2 regions of the Chryseobacterium sp. Mn2064 genome follow, and region 1 is predicted to be linked to the other one. Evidence: riboswitches for the same ligand, from Rfam matches in the RefSeq annotation. Region 1 holds a riboswitch; the other holds the start of a gene.
The links. Region 1 has a riboswitch for cobalamin ahead of ACL9RH_RS12175 (TonB-dependent receptor plug domain-containing protein). Riboswitches for the same ligand answer to the same signal wherever they lie in the genome.
Positions count from the first base shown of each region.

Region 2: linked by a shared signal. The riboswitch ahead of ACL9RH_RS11345 (acyl-CoA thioesterase) and the one ahead of ACL9RH_RS12175 (TonB-dependent receptor plug domain-containing protein) in region 1 are both predicted to bind cobalamin.

Region 1 covers NZ_JBMOUE010000002.1:1,114,780-1,127,163, forward strand. Annotated here, with positions in the region: gene ACL9RH_RS12125 (gliding motility protein GldB) at 28-1,011, shown strand; gene gldC (gliding motility protein GldC) at 1,044-1,367, shown strand; gene ACL9RH_RS12135 (cystathionine gamma-synthase) at 1,496-2,635, shown strand; gene ACL9RH_RS12140 (GNAT family N-acetyltransferase) at 2,701-3,147, shown strand; gene ACL9RH_RS12145 (DinB family protein) at 3,182-3,694, shown strand; gene tnpA (IS200/IS605 family transposase) at 4,052-4,480, shown strand; gene ACL9RH_RS12155 (L-threonylcarbamoyladenylate synthase) at 4,730-5,278, shown strand; gene ACL9RH_RS12160 (nuclear transport factor 2 family protein) at 5,384-5,731, shown strand; gene ACL9RH_RS12165 (CCA tRNA nucleotidyltransferase) at 5,765-7,183, shown strand; gene ACL9RH_RS12170 (hypothetical protein) at 7,355-8,407, opposite strand; gene ACL9RH_RS12175 (TonB-dependent receptor plug domain-containing protein) at 8,427-10,253, opposite strand; cobalamin riboswitch at 10,287-10,463, opposite strand; gene ACL9RH_RS12180 (T9SS type A sorting domain-containing protein) at 10,632-11,927, opposite strand; gene ACL9RH_RS12185 (helix-turn-helix domain-containing protein) at 12,110-12,384, shown strand, end outside.
Region 2 covers NZ_JBMOUE010000002.1:934,610-946,993, forward strand. Annotated here, with positions in the region: gene ACL9RH_RS11320 (endonuclease MutS2) at 1-2,144, shown strand, start outside; gene ACL9RH_RS11325 (GEVED domain-containing protein) at 2,249-3,331, opposite strand; gene ACL9RH_RS11330 (hypothetical protein) at 3,426-3,701, shown strand; gene ACL9RH_RS11335 (ATP-binding cassette domain-containing protein) at 3,698-4,360, shown strand; gene ACL9RH_RS11340 (hypothetical protein) at 4,391-5,191, shown strand; cobalamin riboswitch at 5,226-5,405, shown strand; gene ACL9RH_RS11345 (acyl-CoA thioesterase) at 5,521-5,904, shown strand; gene ACL9RH_RS11350 (HD domain-containing protein) at 6,098-6,688, opposite strand; gene ACL9RH_RS11355 (XAC2610-related protein) at 6,690-7,388, opposite strand; gene ACL9RH_RS11360 (PadR family transcriptional regulator) at 7,803-8,132, shown strand; gene ACL9RH_RS11365 (PspC domain-containing protein) at 8,144-9,868, shown strand; gene ACL9RH_RS11370 (1-acyl-sn-glycerol-3-phosphate acyltransferase) at 10,185-10,772, shown strand; gene ACL9RH_RS11375 (PaaI family thioesterase) at 10,843-11,271, shown strand; gene ACL9RH_RS11380 (chorismate-binding protein) at 11,487-12,384, shown strand, end outside.

The DNA.
Region 1 (12,384 bases):
TGTAAACTTAAATTCCATGTAAAAATAATGAAGATTTTTAGATATATTGCGCTTTCTTCTATTTTAGTTGCAGGACTTCAATCTTGCAAAAAAGAACCTGAAAATCAATGGAAGGTAGAAATAAAAACCGCTGCCGAAAAAGTTGAAATAACAGACATTTCAAAGGAATTCTATAATCCCGGTGTTCCGTTGGATCAATTTAAAGCCAAATTCCCATGGTTTCAAGGAAGTGTTTCAGATGCAGATTTCGGAAAAAGAAGAGGAGATGCAGAGGAAATAAAAATCTATAAAGAGGCTATTGGAAAAATAGATCAGGCCAAATTACAAAAAGAGCTTGGAGACTTATTTTCGCATATCAAACATTATTTCCCACAGTTTAAAACGCCAAAAGTATATTTGTTTTCATCGGCCTTACAGATGGTTCAGGATCCTATTTTTTATGATCAGAAAGGGAATCTTCTGTTTATAGATGTTACAGGTTTTATGGGGGACGGAAATCCAAATTATAAAGGGCTGGAATTATATTTCCAAAAATCCATGAATCCTCAAAACATTGTTCCTAAGGTTTCCCAATTATTTGCCGAAAGTATCGTAACAGAATCTTCTGAACACCAGAAATTTATTGATCAGATTATTTTAAACGGAAAAGTAATGATTCTTCAGGATGCATTTCTTCCCGACTTCCCCGATTATCTGAAAATGAATTATACCCAAAAACAATATGAATGGGCAACCAGTAACGAAGCGAACATCTGGAATTACTTTGTAGAAAGCAATCTGATTTTCGGAGATGATCCGAGACTTGGTGAACGGTTTATTTCTCCGGGGCCATTCTCAAAGTTTTATACGGAAATTGACAATGAATCTTCACCGCAAATCGGAATTTTTACGGGATGGCAGGTTTGTAAAGCTTACCTTAAGGAAAAACCCGAAACCAAACTTACTGATTTCCTGAAAATGGATGCTACAAGCATATTCAATCAGTCCGGTTATAAACCGAAACTTAAATAATAGAAAATTTAGAATTTAGAAAAATAGAAAAAATGAGAAAGACTCAGATTACGATAGATGTAGAGCTTGATGAAAATCATGTCCCGGAAAGTATTACCTGGAATGCTCAGGATGGAGGAATTGAAAAGGAAGAAACAAAAGCAACCATGATCTCTGTATGGGATGAAAAAACAATGGAAGCTTTAAGAATCGACCTTTGGACAAAAGAAATGCCTGTAGACCAAATGAAGATGTTTATCCACCAGATTTTAATATCTTTAGGAAACACCTATCAAAGAGCAACAGGTGAAGAAGATGTGGCACAGTGGATGGAACAGATCGCTGAAGAATTTGCTGTAAAATCTGCTATCAAGTAAAAAATGGTATAAGCAAAGGGCAATAAGCGGTAAGCTTTTTGTATTCAGCTTAAAGCAATTTTAATAAAAAACAACCAGCTTAAGCAATATTTACGATAGTCTGTTGCTTAATGCTAAAGCAAAAAATTATGAATTTTAATACAAAAGTAATTCACGGAGGTCAGCACCACGAGTCTGCTACAGGATCTGTAAATGTTCCTGTATTTTTAACCTCTACATTTGCACAAAAGAGCCCGGGAGTACATTCCGGATATGAATATTCAAGAGCTGCCAACCCTACAAGACAGGCATTGGAAGATTCTTTAGCAAGTATTGAAAATGGAGCGAGAGGATTAGCTTTCGGTTCTGGTCTTGCTGCGATCGACTGTGTTTTGAAATTATTAAACCCAGGCGATGAAGTAGTTGCTGTAGATGATCTTTATGGAGGAACTTACAGAATGTTCACAAGACTTTTTGAAAAATATCAGCTGAAATTTACTTTCGTGAATTTTGATGATGTTTCTAAAATTGCAGACGTTATTACAGATAAAACAAAGCTGATCTGGGTAGAAACACCTACAAACCCATTGATGAAGCTGGTAGACATCAAAGCAGTGGTAGAAATTGCCAAAGGAAAAGATATTTTAGTAGCTGTAGATAATACTTTTGCTACTCCTTATATTCAGAGACCGATTGATTTGGGAGCTGATATTGTAATGCACTCTGCCACGAAATATTTAGGAGGTCACTCAGATGTTATTGCTGGAGCTCTTATTGCTAAAGATGCTGAATTAGGAGAAAAACTTCACTTCATTCAGTTTGCCAGCGGTGGTATTTTAGGTCCACACGATTCTTATCTTGTATTGAGAGGAATCAAGACTTTGGCTTTAAGAATGCAGAGACATTCTGACAATGGTCTTGCAGTAGCCCAATACCTTGAGAAACATCCTGCAGTAGATAAAGTAATTTATCCCGGATTGGAATCTCACCCTCAGTATGACCTTGCAAAATCTCAAATGAAGGAAGCTGGAGGAATGGTTTCATTCACTTTCAAATCTGGTAAGAAAGAAGATGCCATCAAATTCTTAGAAAAAGTAAGAGTATTTACCTTAGCCGAATCTTTAGGAGGTGTAGAATCTTTAGCCAACCACCCGGCTTTAATGACACATGCTTCAATTCCTGCTGAAAAACGTGCAGAACTGGGAATTACCGATGACTTAGTTCGTTTAAGTGTAGGTATTGAAGATGCAGAAGATCTTATTGCAGATCTTGAGAAAGCTTTTTCTTAATAAACAATAAACTGAAATGAGAAGGGTATTTTATCCTTCTCATTTTATTATCACCAAAAACAGACATGAAAAACACAAGAAAAGCAATTGCTTCCGACTTACCTCAATTGGCACAGCTGTTTGACGAATACAGAATATTCTACCATAAAGAATCTGACCTTGCTGCCGCAGAGACTTTTCTGAAAGAAAGAATCGAAAATGGTGATTCCGAAATTTTTGTTACTGAGGAAAATGGAAAACTGACAGGTTTTGTACAGTTATATCCTATTTTTTCATCCACAAGAATGCAGCGTTACTGGCTGTTGAACGATCTCTATGTCAATACAAATTATAGAGGAAAAGGATATTCTAAGGCGTTGATTGAAGAATCCAAAGAGCTGTGCAGGGCTTCAAAAGCCTGTGGAATTCTGCTCGAAACAGGAAAAAGTAATGATGTTGGCAATCAATTGTATCCATCTTGCGGCTTTGAGCTTTACAATTCTGTGAATTTTTATGAATGGAGCAATTCATAAAACACTAGTTACAACTTATAACACACAAAAAAACATGACAGATTTCCAAAAATATATTCAAAGATATTTAGATTTGATCCCTTCTGAAAACTGGTTAGAAGAACTGCAAAAGTCAGAAGATAAAACCATCGGTATCTACTCCAACCTTACTGAAGAGCAGTCTAAATTTGCTTATGCAGAAGGAAAATGGACATTAAAAGGAGTACTTCTTCACTTATCTGATACGGAAAGGGTTTTTCAATACAGAATATTGGCTTTTGCCAGAGGAGAAAAAAGCAATCTTCCCGGCTTTGATGAAAACGAATACGCTGAAAAGTCGTTTGCCGATACAAGATCGTTAGAATCTTTGTTGGACGAATATAAACTGGTAAGAAAATCTTCTCAAATATTATTGAAAACCCTTCAGCCCTCAGCATTACAAAACACCGGTATTGCCAACGGGAATGAGGTTTCTGTAGAAACTATAGGAAAACTTATTGTAGGACACAATTATCACCACCTGAACATTATTGAGGAAAGATATTTATTGAAACTGGGATGGATGTAAAGTTTTGGCTAAAGCCAAAGGATTTTTTCCTTAATTTTTAAATGGGCTAAAGCCCATTTCTATTGAATTTGATAAAGTGTGTTGGTATTATAATATTAAGCATATTATATTTAATAGCTTATATTGAATTCATTAAAAATAATGTTGCTATTTTATACGTACAAATTATATCCATATCGAAATGTAATTTATATTAAATTTCACAAGCACTACATCATTACTTTAATCAATTAACACATTACGATAAAAACATCAATAGAAACGGGCTTTAGCCCGTTTTTCATTGATAGAAATCCTCCATTGGCTTTAGCCAAAACGTAATTTAAAAATATTATATATTTGATAAAAACAACACAAATGTCATTTATCAAAGTTTATATCCATATTGTTTTTTCAACAAGAAACAGAGCTCCAATTCTTAACACATTCGATATACGAATAAAGGTTTGGAAACATATTAAAGAATACGCTACAGAGAAAGGAATCTTTTTAGATATGATTAATGGATATTCGGATCATTGCCACTGTTTAATTTCTCTTGGAGCCAATCAGAATATTGAAAAAACTGTTCAATTATTAAAAGGTGAATCTTCTTATTGGATTAATAAAAACAAACTTACAAAAGAAAAATTTGCCTGGCAGGATGAGTATTTTGCGGTTTCGGTTTCTGAATCAATCGTAGACTCTGTAAGGAATTATATTAAAAATCAGGAAAAACATCATCAGAAAAAAAGTTATACTGATGAATATAAAGAGTTTATTGAAAAATATAATTTTAAAATATAGGTTTTAGCTAAAGCCGAAATTTATTTTTTATTTTTTTGTTTAATTGGAAAAATGACAACATCATTATTGAATAATATTTTATAGTATCCATTAATGGGACTGGGCTAAAGCTCACTTAAAAATAATCTCTGCTCTTCATTGGTTTTAGCCAAAACTTATAAAACCAAGAACATATTTATATCTCATTTTTTTGCCCAAATTTCATATATTTTCTACCTTTATCAACTGTTTTAGAATTCAAGAAAAATTATGGAAAACATTATTGAAATATTAAAATCCGGCGGCACAATTCTTTACCCTACCGATACCATCTGGGGAATCGGTTGTGATGCTACCAATATAGAGGCTGTCAATAAAATTTTTGACATTAAGAAGCGTGAGAAAAATAAATCGATGATCATTCTTGTTGAATCTGAAAAAAGGCTTCAGGATCTGGTAGATGTTCCGGAAATGGCCTGGGAAATTATTGATCTTAGCGAAAAACCGGTAACCATTGTATATGAAAATCCAAGAGGGCTTCCTAAAGAACTTCTTGCTGAAGATGGCAGTATTGGTATCCGATTGGTAAAAAATGATTTTTGTAAAAGATTGATTTCAAAGCTGAATAAACCATTAGTTTCAACATCTGCGAACTTCAGTGGCGAAAAGAGTCCGTTGAAATTTTCAGACATTTCTGAAGAGATGATCAGCCTTGTAGACTACGCGGTGGAAGAAGACAGAGAAAAAGTTTCAAAATACTCAGGTTCTTCGGTAATCAAAATATGGGCAGATAACAGGATTAAAGTTCTTAGAGAATAATAATACAGAGATAATTCGTATTTTTTAGGGTCTTGGCGGTATATATCGGCAGGATTTCTTTTTTTTAATTTTATCTTTGCAAACTCATCTCATAAAATATACTGTATGAATCATCAAGAATTTGCTCAGGTATGGGTAGATGCCTGGAACTCTCATGATTTGGAGGATATCCTCTCCCATTATTCTGAAGATATTGAGATTACAACTCCAATGATAGCCCTTGCTACAGGAGGTAAAGAAAGTTCTTTACAAGGGAAAGCATCTATTCGGAAATATTGGCAAAAGGCCCTGGATAAATTTCCGGATCTTCATTTTGAGTTGATTCATACCACGGCAGGAGTAAATTCTGTAGCATTATTTTATAAGTCGATCATGGATAAACATGCCATTGAGGTTATGTTTTTTAATGAAGAAGGGAAAATTAATAAAATGTATGCCCATTATGATGAATGAGCTGCATGGTAGAAACAGACACTATTATTAACGATGAAAATTAATCTTACTCAAAATAAGAATTTAAAACTATTTAAAATCATTTCTGAAGCGGCAGAAAGGAATAATCAGTCCGTATATATTGTGGGCGGATATGTTCGTGATCTTCTGATGAAAAGAAAAGCTTCCACCGATATTGACTTTGTAACGGAACAAAGCGGTATTGAGCTGGCTCAGAATGTTGCTCAGGATATTGATCCTAAATTAAAGGTTTCCGTTTTCAAAACGTATGGAACAGCTATGATCAAGTATAAAGATCTTGAGTTGGAATTTGTTGGCGCAAGAAAAGAAAGCTACACAGAAAACAGCCGAAAGCCAGAAGTAGAAGGCGGAAGTCTGGAAGATGACCAGAAAAGAAGAGATTTCACCATCAATGCCATGGCGATTTCTTTAAATCATCATAATTTCGGAGAACTCATCGACCCGTTTAATGGGATTGAAGATCTTGAAAAAGAAATTTTAAGAACGCCATTAGAACCTGCTCAAACTTATTCTGACGATCCGTTGAGAATGATGAGAGCTGTACGTTTTGCTTCTACATTAAGCTTTACGATTGAAGAAAATTCTTTGAACGCCATCAAACAGGAAGCCGAAAGAATCAAAATTGTATCTATGGAAAGAATAATGGTGGAGTTCAACAAAATCATGCTTTCTGCAAAACCTTCTGTAGGCTTAAGCTTAATGGAAAAAACAGGCCTTCTGAAACTGATTATCCCTGAACTTCTAGAATTGAAAGGGGTGGAAGAAGTGGAAGGACAGACTCACAAAGATAACTTCTATCATACTCTTGAAGTCGTAGACAATATTTCATTGAATACGGACAATCTTTGGCTTCGTTGGGCTGCATTACTTCATGACATAGGAAAAGCTCCAACCAAAAAATTTGTAGAAGGTACAGGCTGGACATTCCACGGTCATGAATTTTTAGGTTCAAAAATGGTAAAAACTCTTTTTCAGAGGTTAAAACTGCCTTTAGGAAGTGATATGAAGTACGTGCAAAAAATGGTAAAATTATCTTCCCGTCCTATCGCTCTGATTACAGATGATGCTTCAGATTCTGCACTAAGAAGACTTTTATTTGATGCCGGAGAAAATCTTGAAGATCTATTTACCCTTTGTAAAGCAGATATTACCACTAAAAATTCTAAAAAGCAGGAGAAATTCAAAAGAAACTTTGAATATGTAGCGGTAAAAATTAAAGAAGTTGAAGAAAAAGATCAGGTAAGAAACTTCCAACCTCCGATCACAGGAGAAGAGATTATGGAAATGTTTAATCTTAAACCAGGCCGTGAGATCGGAATTTTAAAAGAAAAGGTAAAAGAAGCCATTCTTGAAGGCGAAATTCCCAATGAAAAAGAAGAAGCGACCAAATTTGTGATTGCTGAAGCAGAAAAACTGGGATTAACATTATAATCCTATTAGAGATAATACAAAGCCCGGCGGGATCTTCGATCCCGCCGGGCTTATTTTATTAACACCTTTCTATAAAAACAAACCCGGGCGGTTTCGAAGAAACCGCCCGGACAAAAAACACAAATGATGAAAAAAAATAAAAAATTATATTTTCATATGCTGTTTAGTGCATTATGGATTTACATAGGCTCCATTGGCTCCTAGACCTCCTGTTTTGAAAGAATAGATCTTGCTTCCATTCGCTGCAGAATATACCGTCATTTCACTTTCTGCCCCAAATTTTTTAACATCAGAAGTAAAGATTCTTCCATCAACAACATTAAAGCCGTATAACGTAAAGCCAATATCTGCTCCATCTGAAGTTGTTAATAAAGCAGTGGTAGGAACAGTAGGAGTGGCTACACTTGTAGCATATACTTTAGCTCCTGAGCTGAAATAGAATTTACCATTATCGATCTGAAGATTCGTAGCATTAGGAATTCCTGTTAAAGTAATAACAGGTGTAATAGTACCCGTGCTGGAAATCTTATAGATATAAGAATCTGTAGTTGTTGAAGAAATAGTATATACATTCGTATTATCTGACACAATTCTGTTGATATCACCATTCGGAACAGTGATCGGCGTCATAGTATCAGTCGCTGTATTGATATAAGTTACTTTATTTCCTGATCCAAATGTAGCATTCTGTACAAATACATTTCCTCCGGCTTGTACAACAGTATCTATATTTTCAGTAAAATCGGTTTTCTTCACCAATGAAAGGTCAGAAATTTTATATTTTGTTACACTTTTAGCGCCTGAAGAAAAATTCATATTAGCAACATAAATAAATCCGTTCGCAAAGGTAATCCCTCTTGGGTTGTTGATCTGGTCTGTGATGGTCCCTAATTTCTTAAAAGTATAACGATCTACTACTACAATTTTATTAGAATTGTTCATCACAAGATATGCCTTGTTTCCGTCCAGACCAATTGTCTGAAGAACATCTCCCAAAATCTCATTATTGTTATTATAAGCATAGATATTATACTGCATCAGACCTAAATCTCTTGTAATGAACATTACGTTAGCTCCATAAGAGGTAAACTTTCCTTCATTGGAAATTAAATATCCATTCTGGTAAGTGATAGGTGATATTTCTATGCTATCATCATTGCTACACGAAATGTTAAATAATAGTACAAATGCAAATAGTACTGTTAAAATTCTAGTTACTCTCATAATATATTAATTTTAGTTTTTAAAAATTAATCGCTGCATATACTCCATAATTTCTTTTAGGTAAAGGATAAAAAGAAACCGTTTTGTAATAAGTGTTTGTTATATTATTCACTTTAACACCTAGAGTATATTTCTTTGAAACTGTTGCTGAAATTCCTGTATTTAATATAAAATAAGGATCTATTGCCGTATCTCTTTTTTCATCTGTTCCTGTATAAGTAAGGCCGTTTACAAGTGCCTGAGCATACAATTTGATAAAACCATATTCATAATCCAAATTGGCTGTTCCACGGTGCATTGGAATATATGCTAATTGTTTCTTAGATTCCTTATCAATTGATTTGGTATAATAATATCCTGCACTTACTCCTATTTTATGGTTCCCAAATTGTTTATTAAAAGACAGCTGAGACTCCAATCCGTAAGACTCTGTTTTGTTGACATTAAAAGCCTGCCAATATCCCAGAGCTGTTGGCATCCATACAATAAGATCAGTTCCTTCCAAAAAGTAAGGAGACACATTCAGTTTAAAACTTCCTGCTTTAAATTCATGGTTCATGTCTATCTGAACAGATGTTTCCGGTCTCAGATCTTTATTTCCTCCCGGTTCGTAATAGATATCATTAAATGAGGGATATCTGAAATTTTTAGACAAATTGATTCCTACATTATACCATTTTGAAGTGTTCCATTTTCCGGAAAATGAGTACAAAACCGGAGAATTGATATCTTCTACGAAATCTTTTTTGAATCCACCTTCAAAGCGCAGATCCTTCGTTGCAAAATACCTCAATAAGGCAGAAACAGAGCCTATATTTCTGCTTACATCTGTTATTCCGCTTTTGTAACCTTCTCCTTTATTCACCTGAAATTCTCCAATAAGGTTCACATTCCATTTTGAATTCAGGAAATAATTGAAATCATTTTTTATAATATAATTCTTCCCTGTACCACCACTGGATTTAGGAAGATTTAAATCTCCATAATACTGGAAATTCTCCTCGGTATATGCTGCTTTGAATGCGTTGCTGAATTTTGCTTTATTCCAGTCCCAGGCAATGAGACTTCTTACACTTTGCGTTTTATACTTTGTCTTTGTTGCTGTTTCTTCGTATACTGGGTAATGCTGCGAAGAGTCAAAAAACTGACTTTGCCACGATACCTTGTGCTCGTTGGTTATTTTATAGGAAGCCCCTACGTTGAAGGATGTATTGTAATAGTTTCCGTTTCTGTTGATGTAGTTCAGATCACTTACTTTATAATCGTTTTCACTTACAGAATAATTTCCTGAAGCTTTAAAGCTGAACTTATCATTGCTGTAAGAACCTTTAAGAAAGTTATTAAAAGTATTAAAAGAAGCAACTTCTGAAAATAATGAACCATGGAACCCTTTATTAAAATCCAGGGTATTATTCATATGAATACTCCCGCCCACTGCTCCACTTCCGTAGATGACACTTCCACCACCTGCTTTTATTCCAATCTGATCATATCCGAACAAAGGCATATTGTTGATATCTCCCTGTCCTAAAAAATTAGAATTGATATTAATTCCGTTCCATACAAAGGCGGTCTGCTGTGCAGTAGTTCCCCTGAAAGACGGTGAAGAAACAGCACCACGGCCATTTTCCTTAATATAAACCTGGGACTGAAACCTCAGCAGTTCGGAAAGATTGGTGGAATTTTTCTCAGTATCTTCGGGAGAAATAGTTTTCACAGGATGGAAGAGCTTCACTCTATTCATCTGATTATCGAAGATGTAAATCGTATCAATAACTTTCTCTTGCCCGAAAAGAAAACAGCCATACGATGAAAAAAGCAGTACTAAAGATCTTTTTATATCCATATTAATTCACTTTTCCTCCGAAAGCAATATTTTTTTATGATTATCATTCTGGCAGGTCTCCTGACTTTCGCATTCTGCACCTTCCCGTGGTATACAGTGGTTGTTTGCAGAAACTTTTGTTGCGATTTACAGTTGCGGGGACAGTCCGGGAGTTACACCCGATTCCCTTTTCATTCCAATATACTGGAAACCAAATTTCTTGCAAAGATAGCTTTTTATATCTATTGGCCAAAGGCCCTGAGATCCTGATCAATACTTTTATTATCCCTTCATTCCGTCTCAACATCATATAGAAAAATGGCTGTTTTCAATATCGAAAACAGCCATGTAAAATCCCACTTTTACTATTGATGATATGAATTAAAACTATATCCGAATTTATTTTTTAATGAATTTATAAGATTCCATTGTTCCCTCTTTCAAAGAATACTGAAGGATATAATTTCCTTTAGATAAAGATGAAACATCAATCTGATTATGGACAGAAGTGAAAGTTTTCACGATTTGCCCTACCATATTATAGATTGTTGCTTTTTCAATTTTCTCTGTTCCTCTGATGTATAAAATATCTGAAACAGGATTTGGATAGATGCCTGCAACAGCTTTCTCTTTAACAATATCATTCACAGATAAAAACTCTGAAAGATCAAGGTAAAACCCAACAATCTGATTGGAAGCATTAGTACCAACCCCTGCTATCTTCTTTCCATCCTGAGAAATTGCCAAAGGAAGTCCCATAGTAACACCGTTGGTTGCTATTCCTAATGATGTGGCATAATCGTTCAGATTAATACGACCTCCGGCCTGAGTCCAGATAAAGCCTTCCCCTGACATTGGAGGAGCCCCAAATGCTCTGTAAAAACCGATCACGGTAGATCCGTCCGCCGAAATTCCAGTCGCTCCTCCTTTAAAACTGAATGAAGCATTAGGATGCGTGATATAGGTAAGTCCGGTCACTGTATTCCATACGTAAGGATTAGGAGTTGCCGCTCCTATTATTGTATTTCCGTCTACAGAAACACCTCCTGCTTCTCCTACATTATTGCCATTGTTATCTGTAATAAAACTTTCTACTCCATCTATCCATTTAGCACCGCTTCTTGTTCCTGTTGCCTCATCCTGCCATCCCACAACTACTGTCCCTGCAGCATTTATTGCATTTGCTCTGGAGCTTCTTCCAGTAACCATACTGCCTAAATCGATGACTCCGCTTACCGCATCCCACTTTACGGCATGAGCATTGGCTGCCGTAAGGTATCCTAAACCTACAATGGTATTTCCATCTATCGACATTCCCCAAGTAGAACTTACACTACCATCCCAGCCTGTTGGAACAAGACCGCCTCTGTTCGTCCAGGTAGAATTGGTAATATCATACGTTGATATTTCATTAAAACCCGTAGCAGAATTTGTAATCGTAGATGCTATTTTGGTTCCGTCATTAGAAACTACGGTTTTTCCTGAGGCCGGATATCCGTTTGATATGGAACCGATCTGCACCAATCCACCAGCAGCAGACCATTTAAATATAGCGCCCGCACTGGTATGCATACTTACAACACCATTATTGGATACTGCCCCTACATTATAATTACCAAGTCCCATTACAGTAAGCTGAGCTTCTGCCATCCCACCTTTTAAGAAGAAACAGAACGCTACTACTTTTATTGACATTTTGTAAAAGTTTTTCATATATTGTTATATTTAGTATTTTGATTTAGCGAAAACAATATTAATATTATATTTACCTAACAAAAAGAAATTGACTTTCACAATTCGTGAATTTTAAAAGAATTTAAATTTTAAAAACCTAATAATCAAACATATAACAAAACCTCATTTTGAAGATGGATTTCATGAAAATCATTCAAAAAAACACAAAAAACAATTTATTATTTATAGACGCAATTGAAAATAAGGGGAAAATTCTACTGTTGATACTCGCATTTTGGTCTGTTACTATGAATGGGCAGCTAAGCCAGGACTTCAGTATTTTATCAGATAAAGCGTTTCAGAAGCTCTACCAAAACTCAGACGAATGCATCAGCTATGCTCAGGGAATACTTGTAAATGATCAGGATTCAGAGCACCAGATCGTACTTCAGAACATCATTTCTCAGGCTTTTGCGAT
Region 2 (12,384 bases), 180 kb from region 1:
ATATAGATAAAGAAGATTTAGACGAATTAGAGTTTCCGCAATTGCTCGCGGAAATCTCCCCATTTGCGTATTCTCCGAAAACAAGAGAAAAAATTCTTCAACTTCGTCCAATGGATATAGACGAGGCGGAACTTTCTTTAAAAAAAACGTCAGAATATCTGTCGAGTTTTGAAAGTTCAAATGCGATTCCGTTTGATGAATATGAAGATATCGAAAGTGAGCTGAAACTGATGCTGATCGAAAATTACCGCTTAGAAAACAATGCTTTCATCAAAATCAAATCCATCACGGAACAGATCGGAAAACTGCAAAAGTTCTTTCCCTCTATGCCGGAAACCTTCCCTACTTTAATGGGTGAAGCTTCGGTACTGGAATTCAGAAAAGAGATTATTGAGAAAGTAGATAAAGTTTTCAACCGTTTTGGAGAAGTAAAAAGTGAAGCTTCTCCAGCTTTAAAGGGTTTGAGAACAGAAATCCAACTTGCCAAAAAAGCCATTCAGGAAAATTTCAACCGCGCCCTTACCACGTATGGACAGAGTGACTTTTTGGATGATATCCGGGAAACAATTATTGACGATCAGAGGGTTCTGGCTGTAAAATCAGGATTTAAAAAAAGAGTTCCGGGACGAACCTTAGGAATTTCAAAAACTGGTTCTATCACGTATATCCAGCCCGACAGCGTTGTAAAGCATTACTTCAAGCTTCGTGAAAATGAAGAGGAGGAGAAAAAAGAAATTGACAAAGTTCTTAGAAAACTGACTGCTGAACTGGCCGAGTTTCAACCTCAGCTTTGGAGGTATCAGGTCTATATTTTTGACCTTGATCTCACCAGAGCGAAAGCCAAGTTTGCAGACCAGATTAATGGTGTTCTTCCGAAAATTAACCGTCATAAGACCTTAAGGCTGAAGGATGCCTTTCACCCTTTATTATGGCTTAGAAATAAGGTAGAGAATAAGACCATTCATCCACAAACTCTTGCTTTAACGGAACATAACAGAATTATATGTATTTCCGGACCGAATGCCGGTGGAAAGTCTATTACGTTGAAAACTGTTGGTTTGTTACAGCTGATGATTCAAAGTGGTATTCTGGTCCCTGTTCATCCAAAATCTGAGATGTTTTTCTTTGAGAAGATCATGACCGATATCGGTGATAATCAATCCATTGAAAACCATTTATCCACCTATTCATCAAGATTGAAGAAAATGTCAGGAATTATCCGTGAGGCAGATTCTGACACGCTCTTACTGATTGATGAATTTGGAACAGGTTCTGATCCTGAATTGGGAGGTGCTTTGGCGGAAAGCTTCATGGAGTTTTTCTATGACAAAAAGAGTTTTGCCATTATTACCACTCACTACACCAATATAAAACTGGTTATAGAGCAGCTTCCTAATGCCCAAAATGCGGCTATGCTTTTCAATGAGGAAACGCTGGAACCCATGTACAAGCTGGAAGTAGGACAAGCAGGAAGTTCCTTTACTTTTGAAGTGGCGGAAAAGAACAAAATTCCAAGATTTATTATCCATTCTGCGAAGAAAAAAGTAGAGCATGATATTGTGAATCTGGATAAAACCATTGTAAAACTGCAACAGGAAAAGTTTGAAGTTGAAAAACTGAAATCTGATCTTGCCGAAAGAAAAGAATCTGTAGAAGATAAGCGTGATAACCTTCAGAAACTGAATGATCAGCTTCAGCAAAAGCTTTTCAATTTCCAGAAACTGTATGAAGAGGAACATCGCAAACTTCAGTTTGGAAACAAAATTGAGGCTTTCATAGACAGCTATACCAAAGGAAAATCCAGAAAGGACGTTGTGAAAGACTTTGTAAAACTTCTGGAACAGGAAAAATTCAGAAAAATTGGAGCTGACAAAGATGAATCCAAACGCCTTCAGGTGGTTAAAAGAAAGATCACTCAACAGCTGAAAAAAGAGGAAGTCATCGAAAAAATTGCAGAAACCAATGAAAAACTGGAAGAGCAACGCAAAACAGACCGTGCGATCTGGATGAAAGTAGGGCAGCGCGTTCGTATTACAGGAAGCACCAGTGTAGGAACGATTGAAAAAATCTCCAGAAACAAGGTGATTGTGAACTACGGAACTTTCAAAACGACCATTGATTCGGATGAGTTAGAAAGAATTTAACACATTGAAAAAAATCAATTAAAATTGATTCGCAAATAGGAAGAGAGTACCTTATAAGTACTCTCTTTTTTTATCATTTAGGTAACATAAATATTAGACGTCTCTTATTTTTTAATAAATTTCAAACGGGTTGTATTCTCCTTATTCTTTAACTGAATATAATAAATCCCTTTAGATAAGTGCTGCAGATTTACCTGATGGTTTGAAACTTTCCCCTCACCTACTTTCTGGCCAACTGCATTGTAAATTTCGAAATTCACAGCATCTGAGATTCCTGAAATATTTAAAACGTCTGAAGCCGGATTAGGATAAATTTCCGGCTGATGAAATTTTCCAGGCTCTTGTACTGCAAGAAGGGGATCTAAAAAATCTACTCCATAATCTTCGACTTCTCCATAGGTAAAGGTGCCACAAGCACTACCTGGCAAAGTTTGACTGGAAATGACACGCATTACAACACCACATCCGCCAATAACCGAACTGGGTAATATCGGATAGCCGGGAACAGAAAATACAGACTGAGAGGTTTGCGTAACGTTATTGGCAATCATCATTCTTTCACTGGATTCAAAAACACCGTTTCCGTTAAAATCAATCCACGCTGTTACAGTGGTTGTACCCGGAGTTCCTATCCATGTATGAGTTACAGAAATATTATTTCCCATACTTCCTACGTTCAATTTTATCCTACGGTTGGGATCGGTTCTGTAATCTGTATAATTGGACGCTCCGGAATTACTTACCATAGGATTCGAAATTCCCGTTGAGTTTACTGTAACATTTGAAATATGCAACAACCCCGAATCTGTAAATGCAGCACTGCAATAATTGAGTGAAGTATAGAAAGTAACAGAAGATGACATATCTCCAGAAGCGTTATCCATTACCTGTACCATGTAAGCTGTACAAGCTTGAAGATTGGTAAGATCAAAACTGTTGGCATTCATTACTGGTATAGAGAGCCATGAACCCGCACTAACAGGTTTAATTCTTATGGTAAAATTTGAAGAACCGGGAATAGGATCCCAGCTTACCTTTGCTGAAGTCGTGGTGATATTAGAAACCAATACATTAGTGGGAACAATAAATACATTTTTGATCATTATTGTTTCCTCAACATTTTTAGATTGATACGTAGAAATAGCTCCCAATAAAAGCAAGGAACCCAAAAGTAGTTTTTTGGTCATAATTATTAGTTTAAAAAAAATTGATAAAAAATAGCATAAATTCCTATAACAATAGTTTATTTTTATTAAATATTTTAATTATTCCATTCAAAACATGAAACAGCTTACCATCCTTTGGATTTTTTATAAAAAACTTATCATTCCCTCTGTTCTTTTTTCTTTGCTATTTTCATTGCTGTCTCCTTTTAAAGTAGAAACTTTTGGACTGAGTTTTCTTTTACTTCTTCCAATGCTTCATTATTTTATATATGAAGTAAGGCTTAAAAATGAGTATCTGTTCTACTATCATTTTGGATTTTCAAAATTGTTTCTTTGGGGATTTACTTTATCTTTCAGTCTAATCGTAAAAACTATAATGGCATTTGTATGAGCAGACTCCATATTGACAGTATTACCAAATCTTTCAATGATCAAAAAATACTGCAGGATATCTATCTAGAGTGTAAAGTTGGAAATATAGCCGGTATACTGGGAAGAAACGGTTCCGGAAAATCTACTCTTCTTAAAATTATTTCCGGCGTTCTTGGAAGTGATACCCAGTTTATAAAATGGAATGATCAGGTATTGAGAAATATCTCCGACCGAAAAAACAGAATTGCTTATCTGCCACAACATTCTTTTCTACCTAAAAGTGAAAAATTAACAAAACTGATTCATCTTTTCTGTAACCGGGAATATGCGGATCAACTTCTGCATTCTCAACTTCTTTCACCATTTCTGAATGAAAAACCCAGAAATTTGTCTTCCGGAGAACTGAGAATGATCGAAGTAATGCTTCTCACCTATTCCCAAGCTGATTTTGTATTGCTGGATGAGCCCTTTAACAGTCTTTCTCCCAAGATTATTGATGAATTAAAAGCGATCATCCGTTCACAGGCAAAAAACAAAGGATTCATTATCTCTGATCATCATTATCAGGATGTGGTAGATATCGCGGATAAAATATATCTGCTTTCTAGTGGATATTTAAAGCCCATACAAAACTTACAGGAACTCCGTCAATATAATTATCTTCCGAACAGCATTTAATTTATATATTTGAAGGATCAAAAAATTTTCATGATGACTTTCATAAACAAAGCATTTTATCTGTCCGCTTTCAGTATTTTTTCTTTAGCTTTTGTTAAAGGCCAGAATAAAGTTCCTTTTGGAGTGGTAAAAGCAGAAGAAGGATATGCCAATGTACGTGTACATAAGGATAATTACAGAAAAATCGTAGATAAGATCCGTATGCGTAAAGGAGATGTTTTTGTTTATGTAAAACCAGCTCCCGGAGAAACAGAATGGATCTGGATCAAATATCCTGAAAAGCAGGATGACGATAAACCTTTTGTACGTTATGAAACTCTTGATAAAGAAGGAATGGTAAATAAAGAGCGTATTGCTTATATTGATCAGCTTCCTGCTTATACTCCTTCCAAATCTAAAAACGGAAGGTCACTTATTTTCACAGACAATTCTGACCCGAAGATCCCAACAGCTCAAAGAAGCAAAGTCGTTATTGACGTCTACCCTTCCAACGCCGGATATCGTAAAAAGGAAAAAGATGCTGAAGGAAAACTTCTTACTATTGATAAAGTAAAACCATGGGGAATTGGCAATGATCTTCCTGAAGGGATGACGGAAATCAAATCTATCAGAGTACAGCAACCGGGAAGAGGTTCTGTCTTTGTAAGAGAAGCCATTAAAAATATGTTCCAGCCTACAATGGATTTTGAGAATGTTGGGGTAACAGCTCTTGATAATGATAACATTTTTCTTTACATGATCAATGGTACAGGAGAGAACAGATACACAACTCTTTGGACCATCAAAAAAGGAAGAGTAATCAGTCAGATTATTTATCATAATCCGGAATAAATTCATTATTTTTGCACCCGAAAAAGTGTAACGCTTATTCATCATAGAAATTGGTTTTGCCTAACCGCAAATTAAAAGGGAACCGTGTGAAAATCACGGACTGTCGCGCAACTGTAAGTAACTGTAATCTTTATCAAAGATCCACTGTGCGGGGCATGGGAAGGAGATAAAAGATGTTACAAGTCAGGAGACCTGCCTATTTCTTAAACAAAAAACTTTCGCGATCTGAAGTTTGTTGATCTGATGGATTGTTTCAGGGATTTCTAAGATTCCTGTCATTATTCTGTTGTTTTGATACAATTTCATTTCGCTTTAATTAATAATGAAATATGACGACAGAAGAAAGAATTGAAACATCCGAAACAAGAATCTTTAAAGCGGTTTTTCCTAACACAACCAACCATTATGATACTCTTTTCGGAGGTACAGCAATGCAGCTGATGGATGAAGTTGCCTTCATCACAGCTACCCGTTTTGCAAGAAAAAGAGTGGTAACGGTAAGCAGCGACAAGATCGATTTTAAAAAGCCGATTCCTGCTGGAACTATTGTAGAGCTGATCGGAAAAGTTTCTTACGTTGGAAAAACCAGTATGAAAGTTAATGTGGAAATTTTTACAGAACAAATGTATTCTTATGAAAGAGAGAAAGCAATTGTAGGAGATTTCACTTTCGTAGCTATTGACGAATTCAAAAAACCAATCCAAATACTATAAATTTGATTTTTTTGCCATAATTATTCCAGAAGTTGACAGTTTTCTCTACGGTTTCCAGAGTACAGCTTTAGATTTCCAGAATTTTTATGGCATTTGGTTTTTGATTAATTCTTTTATCAAATTGAAGAATTATTCTATATATTTTGTATAAAAAAACACTGCCCAGATACTGAGCAATGTTTATATATAATTCTTATTTCGCCACTTTTTCCGTTTCCAGACTTCTGGCCAACAATACATCAAAAGCTTCTCCCATTTCATCAGATGCTCTTTTGATTGCGTTTTCAAGCATATTTCTGATTTGTTTTTCTGTAACTCCAGCTTCTGTCCAGCTTTTTCCCGAAGTATGAGAATTTAGGATAAACGGCATAATTCTGTCGATAGAACATGCAAATATGGCATCAGTAGTTTTTTCTTCTTCAAATTCAAGCCATAAATTGAAAAAATCTGTTCGCAACGGCTCATCAAGGATTCCGAAAATCTTCTGTGCAGAAATTTTTTCCCTTTCGAATTTACCTACCATTGCTTTTTCGTCAAAAAGGAAAGTATCACCGGCTTCTATTTCTACCAGATCGTGGATTGAAAGCATTCTTATTACTCTCAACAGATCGATATTTTCTCTGTTTTTGGCATACGGATAAAGGATTTGCGCCAAAATAACAATCTGCCAGGAATGTTCTGCAGTGTTTTCTCTTCTGGAGTCGTCGGCATTATAATTTCTTCGCTGTACATTCTTCAAAGCATCTACTGCCAGAATAAAATCAATCTCTTTCTGAATCTTCATCTTACTTTTCTTTATTATATTCTTCTAATGAGTATACCTTCTTTCTGGTTACCCATTTATCTTTTATTTTTTCTTTGATGGTTACTTTTACCCGATCTTCTTCCGTTTTGTCTTCTTCTTTTACCAGAACCTTATCCAGTCCTTTATTAGGAATAACGGTATATTCTATGGTAAAAATATTGCAGCATCCCGATTTTCCGTAAGAAATGAGGCGTTTGCGTTGAGAATCTACATCAAACATATCCAAAGCATTGGAGGCTAATTCTGTAAGCTCTTTACTTTTTACAAAACTTAACTGGGTACTATTGAACACATATACATCATAAGACGCACCGTTATAGTTTCCTCTATTGCCGTTTCGTATTGCGATATCTTCGGTACCGTCAAAATTAAAATCATTGATGACAATAGGACTTTCTTCCTTCGTTAATGAATTCATTTTTCCCGATAAGAGTTTTCTGTTCTCAGCGAGATAAACAATCAAATCATCAGAAGTAAATGTCTGAACTTTGGTGTTCTTATTATCAAATAATTCTACGGTTCCTTTGCCGCCACAACGTCCATCCATGCAATCTTCTATCTGAACAACGGCACTGTAATTCTTGGAGGCATCTTTAATTTCAAACTGATATTGCGCAAAACACAGGGGGCCCAGAAGCATAAAAGCTGAAAAATGCCTATACTTATTTAAAATATTCATAGTAATAGTAAATGATTTAGGTGTTTTTTAATTGACAACAAAAATACGAATCATAATAAGGATCACAAAATGCTATGGAAGTAATTGATATTAAATCGCCGATAACGCATAATCACCTATTGAAGTATTATTTTTTTATTAAATACAATAATCTTTATGATTTTGACACCTGAAATAGAATTAAAATTTAAAAGAATGGAAGGTTTTTCATATTTCTCAAGATCCTTTAAAAATCTTAGTAAAATTTATAATACTGATTATCAAATATTTAAATAAGTTATTTTTAAAATTACACTACTTTGTATTGCATAATACCATTTTATTTACATATCTTTGTAATGTAAAATTAGAATAGGCTCAACTAGCTAGGAGCATTTTTCTAAAAATATAACTAATTAACAAAACGTATCAAAGATGAATACTGAAAATACCAAAGCGCAAATGCGAAAAGGAATTCTGGAATTCTGTATTCTAAGTCTCATCAATAATCGCGAAATGTATGTTTCTGATCTGATTGATGAACTGAAAAAAGGAAAACTGGATGTAGTGGAAGGGACCCTCTACCCTCTTCTTACAAGGCTTAAAAACGGAGAATTTCTCTCTTACCGATGGGAAGAATCTACAGGAGGACCACCCAGAAAATACTATCAGATTACAGAAAAAGGAAAACTTTTCCTGGATGAACTTCTCAACACGTGGAACGAACTGACAGCCTCAGTAAACCAAATCACCCAACAAAATTAAAAAACAAAGCTATGAACAAGACACTCTCAATAGGACTCGCAGGTTTTTCTTTTACAATAGAAGAACACGCATATATAAAGCTCAGCGATTACCTGAATGCTCTGAGAAGCTCACTGGAAGCTTCTGAAGCAGATGAGGTAATGCATGACATAGAAATAAGAATGGTGGAGATCTTCAGAGATTCTCTGGGAAAACGTGAAGTGATTAACGATACCGATGTAGAAAAGGTAATTGCACAGATCGGAAGCCCTGAGAAAATCGAAGAACAGGAAGAGGCTTATTTTTCTGAAAAAACAACAAACAGAAGCAGCAATTCCCATAACGAGTATACAGACAAAAAACAACTGTTCCGTGATCCTGAAAAGCAAAAAATTGCAGGAGTATGTGCCGGGCTGGCTCAGTATGTAGGAATGGATATCACAGGGATGAGAGCCATCTGGCTAGGGGTATTTCTGTTAGGAATTTTCACCCAGGCTATCTCTTCTTCATTAATTGGGCTTCTTTATGTTATCCTTTGGATCGTACTTCCAAAAGCGGAAACAGCAGCCGATTTTTTGAAAATGAAGGGAAAGCCTATGAACTTCGATAACCTGAAGAACGAATCTAATAAACTGGTTCAGTTTGCCAACGAATCTACTCAGAGAGTTGGAGAAATCTACACCGAAAACAAACCATACATCAACAATGCCGGGAGCGGAATCTGGAATGTATTCAAATATGTAGTAGGTGTATTATTTGTACTGGCAGCTGTAGGAAGTATTATTGGAATCTTCGTGATCTTCGGACTGTTCGGAACAGGAGCAGATTTTCCTGGAGCCAATAAAATAGAATTCTATATGGGCGAAAACGGACTTGATAAAATATTAGTAGCCATGATGGTATTAGGAAGCTTAATTCCTGCAATTATCTTCAGTTTACTAAGTATCAAAATCTTTTCCCCAAAAACAAAACTTAGAAATATAGGTTGGGTTCTAGGAGGTATCTTCCTTTTATTGATCGGACTTGGTGCTTATTTCGGAGTAAGTATGGCTAAAAAAGAGCTTAAATATCAGGGCAGCAAAGAAGATACTGAGAATGTAGCAATCAATACAACTTCTGATACTCTTTATGTAGACGTAAAGCAAGTTAATATCCCGCAAAGCTACAAAGCGTATGATGACAATCTTTATTCAGACAAACAGTATGTTTACAAAAAAGATTATGACGTTAACTTAAATGTAACAAGAAAAGCGGACGTAAAAACGCCTTACCTTATCATCAAAAAAGAAGGAGAAGGTTACAATGTTCCTCTTCAGCTTACAGTTCCAGTAGAAATTGTCAACAACAAAGTAATGTTCCCTAATTTCATCAAATATCCTTACGATCAGAGATTCAGAAGCTACAGAGTTGAGTATGAATTGGTCATTCCTCAAAAGACCGTAGTAATTCCTGTAAACAAAGACAGATTCAACCTGGATGGTGATCTTGATGGTGATGGAATGGATGATGACACTGAAACTTCAAATAGTGATAATAACGATATCAGAATTGAAAAGAATAAGATTACGGTAAACGGAGCAACCTTCGAATACAATTCAGACGATAAAGACAGTGTGATCGTAAACGGTAAAAAAGTTCCAAGTAATCAGGCAAAGAAAGTAATTGATTCTGTAGCGTCCAACATCAAGAAAATCAACAAAGATGTGGACATCAAAATCAAAGACGGAAAAAACGAAATTTCCATACAAACTAAATAATTAACTTCAGAGAGTGGTAGAAGGTGTGAATGGAAGGCAACCGTTTGAAATTCACACCCTTCTTCTCTCAGAAAAGTGAAAAAAAACATCATATTTAGTTTTCTATATGGAAAAAAAGTTTTAATTTCGTAGAGTTAAAATTTAATAACCAACCAACCAAAAAACACAGCCTTATCATGATACAATTAGCAATGGAATTCGTAATGAAAATCGTAGATTTAATTAGCGGTTTGTTTTAAGAGCGATAATATTTCAATATATTTGTAAAGTATAACCAAAGTTTGGTTATACTTTTTTGTTTTTAATCCAAGAATCTATGAAAAAGCTGATAGGCAAACTGATGTTAAAATTAATAGGCTGGAAAGTCGTTCTGCAGGGCGATGTCAACAGTCTGAACAGATGTATCCTCGTGGTTGCACCACATACCCACAATATGGAGTACATTTTAGGAAATTTCGCCTACTGGTCTCTGAATAAACCTCTGAAAATTATCATCAAAGATGCTCACACCAAAGCCTGGTACGGAAGTATTGTAAAAGGACTTGGAGGCATTGGTATAGACAGAAGCCAGAAAAATGACCTTGTTAATTTTGTAGCCAATCAATTCGCGAAAGAAGATTTCAGCCTTGTGATTACTCCGGAAGGGACAAGAAGCTGGGTTCCAAAATGGAGAAAAGGATTTTATCATATGGCATTGGCAGCAAAAGTTCCCATTGTACTGGCTGCAGGTGATTTTAAAAGAAATATCGTTTATCTGGGGTATACCATTCCTTATGAAAGAATAGCATCGGTTCCTTTTTCAGAAATTATGCAGGAAATTCAGGAGTATTATATTAAAAATGATATTGTTCCTAAAGTTCCGGAAAACTGGAATCCTAATATTATGGGAACAGGTAATGAATAGATAGAAGCTCGTGTACATTATTTAGCTTAACGATCTATTAAAAACCATTAATCAATTTATCTATTAAAAAATGAAAGGTAAGACAAAAGAAGAAATATTAGCATTTATTAATGACTGGGGTGGAGAAACGCTGGCAAAAGCAATGGAGATCAAATTTATTGATGTAGATCTCGAAAATGAAACCCTTACTGCTACCATGCCTGTTCTTCCAAGAACACACCAGCCTTTTGGTATTATGCACGGAGGAGCAAGTTGTGTACTGGCAGAAACTTTAGGTTCAAGCCTGTCTAATATTTTTATTGACGGTGAAAAATATTATGGAGTGGGAACCAATATCAACTCCAATCACCTGAGAAGTAAAAAAGACGGAATCGTAACCGCTACTGCCCGATTCATTAGAAAAGGAAAAACAATGCACGTATCTGAGATTGAAATTCGCGATGAAAAGGGAACGTTGATCAATCATACGACAATGACCAATGCTATTATTCACAAATAGAACCGAATAATTATTGATACAAAATATAAAGCTCGAATTAAAATTGAGCTTTTTTTTATCTACTTACTTCAATATGGTTGAATTTTAATCTCAAAAAACAGCTCTTTTAATTTTGACATCTTTAAGACTAATAATACCTTTGCAGAAAGGAAAATTAATGGCAGAATTTCTTATGTGATTTCCGGTCGGTAATTTTCAAAATCCATTCATAACTCATGATTTATTTCAAACTTCCTTTCGATGAAAGACTGCTGTCTGTAGATCAAAAAAACAATAAAAGTGCTGTCAATTTTCATTCATATAATGGTCTTTCGACAATCAGTTTCAACGGAGATATTTTTGAAATTGATCCTATTAAATTTAAGAACACATCGATCACCAACGAAGAGCTGACAGAGAATACAGCCAATTATACAGCAGAAAGTAAGGAAGAATATTGTAATACTCTGCAACAAGTGATTGCCGTAATCAAAGAAAATGATTTACCTAAGCTAGTTTATTCAAGAAGAAAGATTTTTACAGATTTTACGACCATCGATTATAAAGAAAGTTTTAAGAATCTTTGTGAAACGTATCCAAATGCATTCAGGTATCTGTTTAACGATGGTGAAAATGCCTGGATGGGAGCTTTTTCTGAGGTATTGGGTAAGTTTAACAAAGGTACTCATGAGTTTGAAACGATGGCCCTGGCTGGAACTCTTCCTGTTGCTGAAGAATGGTCTGAAAAAGAAATCGAAGAACAGAAGCCTGTCACAAATTATATTTACAATATCCTTAAAAACTACTCAAATCAGATAGAGCAATCGGAGACATACGATCATATTTCCGGAAATATAAAGCATTTGAGAACTGATTTTAAAACAGCAATAAAGCCCGAAGATCTTGATCGTATTATTAAAGATCTGCACCCTACTCCAGCAGTTTGCGGAATTCCGAAAGATTTTTGTAATGAGAATATCCGTAAGTATGAAAAATACCCAAGAGAGCTGTATGCAGGCTATATTACAATAGAAACTGAAGAAAGTATTCTATATTTTGTCAATCTTCGCTGTGCCAGACTTTATAAAAATGCAGTACATCTATTTGTAGGTGGTGGGATTACGGCTCAAAGCA